Regions from separate parts of the Ruegeria sp. A4 genome, predicted to be linked through region 1. Evidence: riboswitches for the same ligand, from Rfam matches in the RefSeq annotation. Region 1 holds a riboswitch; the other holds the start of a gene.
What was found. Region 1 has a riboswitch for cobalamin ahead of ACR0E2_RS12435 (aromatic ring-hydroxylating oxygenase subunit alpha). Riboswitches for the same ligand answer to the same signal wherever they lie in the genome.
Positions count from the first base shown of each region.

Region 1 (2,195 bases):
CGGGCCGATCGGCGTGACGCGGAAAACAATCGAGTGATCGGCAAGAAAGTGGTTCCACGTGGTCGGATAGTGGAACTTCAAAAGCGATCCCGCATCCGCAAAGGGCGACCGGCCCAACCAACGGCGCACGGCGGATTTCCCGTCCATCGTATAGCTCTCGGCCCCTTCTTTCAGTGGCATCCGCGCCAGTCTATATTGGCCGTCCTCGTGCAGATAGAACTGCGATGGCATACCCGCAGCCTGGCACCTGTCGAAATGGGCTTGCATATAGGCTGGGGTTTCGCCACCTTCGATCCCCGTCACACCCGGATCATCAGGGAAGGTCCGGCACAGCGCAGGGTGGTTTCCGCCGCAGTGATAGCATTCGCGATTGTTTTCCCAGACCAGTTTCCAGTTGCCGTTCTCGATGATCGAGCTTTCAAAGGCGACCTTGGCATTCCCCAGATCATGCGGCTCAAGATACGGGCGGGCGATATTGGCGAACACGTCGAAATCCGGAGCCTCATCCGCCAGACAGATATAGACCAACCCGGCAAGCTCGCGGCAATGGACAGTCTTCAGACCATGCTGTTTGGGATCAAAGTCCGGCCCCATGTCGCGGGCCCACAGCAAAGAGCCGTCCAGCTCATAGGTCCATTGGTGATAGGGGCATACCAGCTTGGGCGCATTACCCTTTGCGGCCTTGCAAATGATCGATCCACGGTGGCGACAAGTATTGTGAAAGGCGCGGATCTGATTGTCTGCACCCCGTACGATGATCACGCGGTAGGCGCCTACATTATAGGTGACATAATCGCCCGACTTCACCAGCTCACACGCCGGAATGGCAAATAGCCAGTCGCGGTAGTGGATGGTTTCAAGGTCGGTCTGAAAAATCTCGGGATCGGTGTAAAACGCCTGCTCCAGAGCGTAACCCGGGTTTCGACGCGCCAACAGGCTTTGCATGTTGTTCACTTCTGGCTCTCCTGCCGCGCCCCGCGGCATTGCTTGGGCAGGTGACAGGGAGGAACCGTCCGGAGGCGCGCGAGCACCACGTCCGAAATCCGTGCCCCCACCGCCACCCGCGGTTTGACATATCTGAGAGGCTGGTTTCCGGACTTGAAAGGGGCTTGCACCCGGTTGCGACACCTTCCCGGGATCCTCGTCCCAGTGGTTGATTGTCGAACCTGACCTTCCTTACCGTTGCGGGGGCAGTGCCGGAATTCCACCGGCTTCCCAATTCTCCGCTGTCTGAGAATCAAACAGCGGCACCTCACGATGGCAGCCTACTTTTTACCCGCTTGGGCGCTGAAATGCTTGCGACATTTCCGGTTTCAAAACAGACATGGAAATTTTCCGGCAGCGTGGACGGCGCCGGGATCACAGTCCTTGGCACAGGGGCGTGGCAGGCCCGCCGGCATGGCGTTTTGCGGTGGCCGATGGCCTTGCGATGGATGCGGCCACGTCTGACATCGGCGCCGCCTAATTGTCCCCCAACCGCGACGGCGAAGGCCCGGCTGCTCTGATCAGAAACGAAACGCTGGGCGTCGCCTGAGCATGGCTGGAAAAGAGAGTGTCAGGCCAAATGAAGGAGGTTTGCAGCAAACCCTTTTAGGTGAAGTTGATCCGTTCGGGATAGTGCTGGCTTTCAATGGGGCAGGTGAAAAAGGCCAATATCCGTCATGCGAGAGTTGCCAGTCCATCCTGTCAACGGCCGGTAGAAAACCTCATTTTGTCCATAAAAAATTGTCTTTTTCGGGAAAAACCATTACGTTTTCCGAAAATGGTGGAAAACACCGGAGGCAGTAAGAGAGCAGATGCCAAAACCGAAAACAGGTGTTTTGCGGACAACAGTTCCTTCGCGCCTCATGGGAAAACGAGATGGCCTGTTTTTCCTCTGGGGGCAGATAGAACGCGCGCGCTTGAAGGTCGACGGCTGCGAACGCGCCGAGGGTGCAGCCCCGGACGGGCCAAGGGCGAACACGGCCGGTGAGGTCAAGGGATCGACGACAGCATTGGTGGACGAGTTTATTTTCTACTGACTTTTGTGATGAAACCGGGCCTGGCAGCCCTATTTCTTCTCGAAGAACAGGATGACTTCACCCAGACGGACGCCATAGCGTGAGACATAGGCGCGGTTCAGCAGACGGTCGTCATCCAGCAGCCACATCCAGTCGTCGAATTTGACACGCATGGTCCCGTCCTTGATCGGCAGG
Region 1 covers NZ_JBQGAW010000003.1:219,477-221,671, forward strand. Annotated here, with positions in the region: gene ACR0E2_RS12435 (aromatic ring-hydroxylating oxygenase subunit alpha) at 1-945, opposite strand, end outside; cobalamin riboswitch at 1,067-1,270, opposite strand; gene ACR0E2_RS12440 (hypothetical protein) at 1,325-1,465, shown strand; gene ACR0E2_RS12445 (hypothetical protein) at 1,537-1,788, shown strand; gene ACR0E2_RS12450 (hypothetical protein) at 1,848-2,021, shown strand; gene ACR0E2_RS12455 (DUF3833 family protein) at 2,051-2,195, opposite strand, start outside.

Region 2 (2,195 bases), on a different contig from region 1:
GACCGACGACGGACCAATGGGCACGTGGATCAACGATGCCACGAAGAAACTGGCTGACAGCACGCCCGCAGTGGGGATGCGATCAAGATCCAGAGACCTGAGACCCATGGCGATCCCGCCCGCGGCGGCTATGGCGCCGCCAATTACAACCGGGTTGGAAAGGGCTCCGTCGACGATGTGCATTTGGGGTTACTCCAGATCCCAGGCGCGGATCCAGATGACCGCATCCTGGCTGAGTTCTTTGCCCTCATGTTCGGTTGCCGGACCGGAACCAAGGGCGGCGAAACCCCAGTAACCGGCTTTTGGAACGCCGAACGAAAAATACCCGTTGTCGTCAGATATTGCGACCACCGCACCACCCGGCATTGGTGACGCCTTCGGTGCAGAAGCGGCCGAACTTTCCATGTCGGGTTCGGCTGCCATGTATTCGATCTCGATCTCGGCCCCCGCAACCGGCTGACCATCAGCCAGCACACGGCCCGTGAAAGTCGAACCCGCGATGATGTTGGTCGGCTTGTTCAGCGGGATAATCTCGGTCGGCAGACCCACGGGATTCATCCAATCGGTCGGCAATTCGTTGCGGTTCAGGAAGGCTTTGGTGAGCTGTTGGATATAGATGTCTTCGGATTCCTCGTAATAAGGCTGAGGAACCGTCACCAGCACATAGTCGCCCGACCGTTTGACCGGGACACTGCCTTTGAACGCCGCGCCCTCGTTCTGCCCGCCGGTGAACCGGATAGGTTCCAGCGTGTCCAGTAAATCGGTCTTTTCACCGTTGTGGATCACATAGAATTCCTGCGGCTTTTCAAGATCCATGACATGGCCATTCTCGAACGGATGCCAGAAAATCAGTTTGACCGGTACATCGCCCGGTTTCTCGATCATGGTGTCGGTGGTGTATTCCAAAAGGAAATGCGCATTTGCTATGGCAGGAAGAGCCATCGCGGCAGCGGCTGCGCTGAGCAGCGTTTTCATGAACAGTCGTCCTTGTCCCGTCGCGCCAATCCCGGCGCGAAATTCGTTTTGACCACGGGACATTCAACGCCAAATTACCCTTTCAGGCATCCTGGTCCGACGCACATCCCGTCGTCGATTAGGAGTGCCCGTTAGAGGGCACATGTCCGGCAGGTATCCTGACTTGCGGGTCAAAGCGTTGGACCGGCCTTCCCGGGCAAACCCCAGTGGCGTTTCAGCCCTGCTCGTCGCTTACAGTTGCGGGTGCAGTTGCGGATTTGGGCCAGAGCCCGCACCGCATTCCCTATTGATTCCAGAGCAAGCCCCGGAACCGGACATGCCGAGCGGCTTGCCAGACAACTCAGCCTTCCGTCAACGAAAATGTGTTACGGCCATCGAAAATATTGAGCTCGGCAGTTTGCGAGAGTGAACCAGTTTGTGAAACGTCCAAGGCGGCAGGGTTCGTTCCTGTCTAAGCTTCTGAAAGATACCTCTCCGACAAGGGCAGGCTTGCCGCGCCCAAAGAGCGTGCTTCCGGGCCTACGGTTCCTGCCAGCACAACGGGGCGCTCGAGCCCAGTCATGTTCAGCTCGGACAGTTTGTCTTCCACCATTTCAACCAAACGCGCCTTGATGTCCTGCGGCATCCAGCCGTCAATCTTCACGCATTCGAAATCTATCAGGCTACAGGATGAGACAATCGCATGGGCAATCCCGCTTGCCGTCCGTTTCAACCAGTTTTCCAGTTGAACGTTTGGCACATCCCAACGCTGGGTCGTTTCCCAGATGGAATGCGACGTGACACCTGCCGTGGTGATTGCACGCTCGAGCACGTAAAGGCTGGCCACATCGATGAGCGGTCTGACACCGCCCGCGCCATCGGGCACAGGCAAGGGGCCGATTGCCCCCGCGTTTCCACGCCCCGAAAAGATCGCGCCATTGAGGACCACACCGCCGCCAATGAAAAACCCGATATAGAAGTACAGGAAATCCCTTGGCCCATCAGCCGGACCGAATACCAATTCCGCCCCACAAGCCGCAGTGGCGTCATTTTGCAGGAATACCGGAATATCGAGGCGACGCGCCAGGTCAGCCTTCAGGTCTGATACGCGCCACGGGTCCATTTCTTCCTGAGGAACCTGAAGGGTCTGGGCCCAGTCCCACAGATAGAACGGCATGGCAATTCCAAGACCCGCAATCCTGCCTTTGGCCTCGGGCGACATGGATGACATCATTTTGCCC
Region 2 covers NZ_JBQGAW010000015.1:13,925-16,119, forward strand. Annotated here, with positions in the region: gene cbiM (cobalt transporter CbiM) at 1-183, opposite strand, end outside; gene ACR0E2_RS20245 (DUF4198 domain-containing protein) at 190-975, opposite strand; cobalamin riboswitch at 1,107-1,305, opposite strand; gene ACR0E2_RS20250 (ROK family transcriptional regulator) at 1,427-2,195, opposite strand, start outside.
Region 2: linked by a shared signal. The riboswitch ahead of ACR0E2_RS20245 (DUF4198 domain-containing protein) and the one ahead of ACR0E2_RS12435 (aromatic ring-hydroxylating oxygenase subunit alpha) in region 1 are both predicted to bind cobalamin.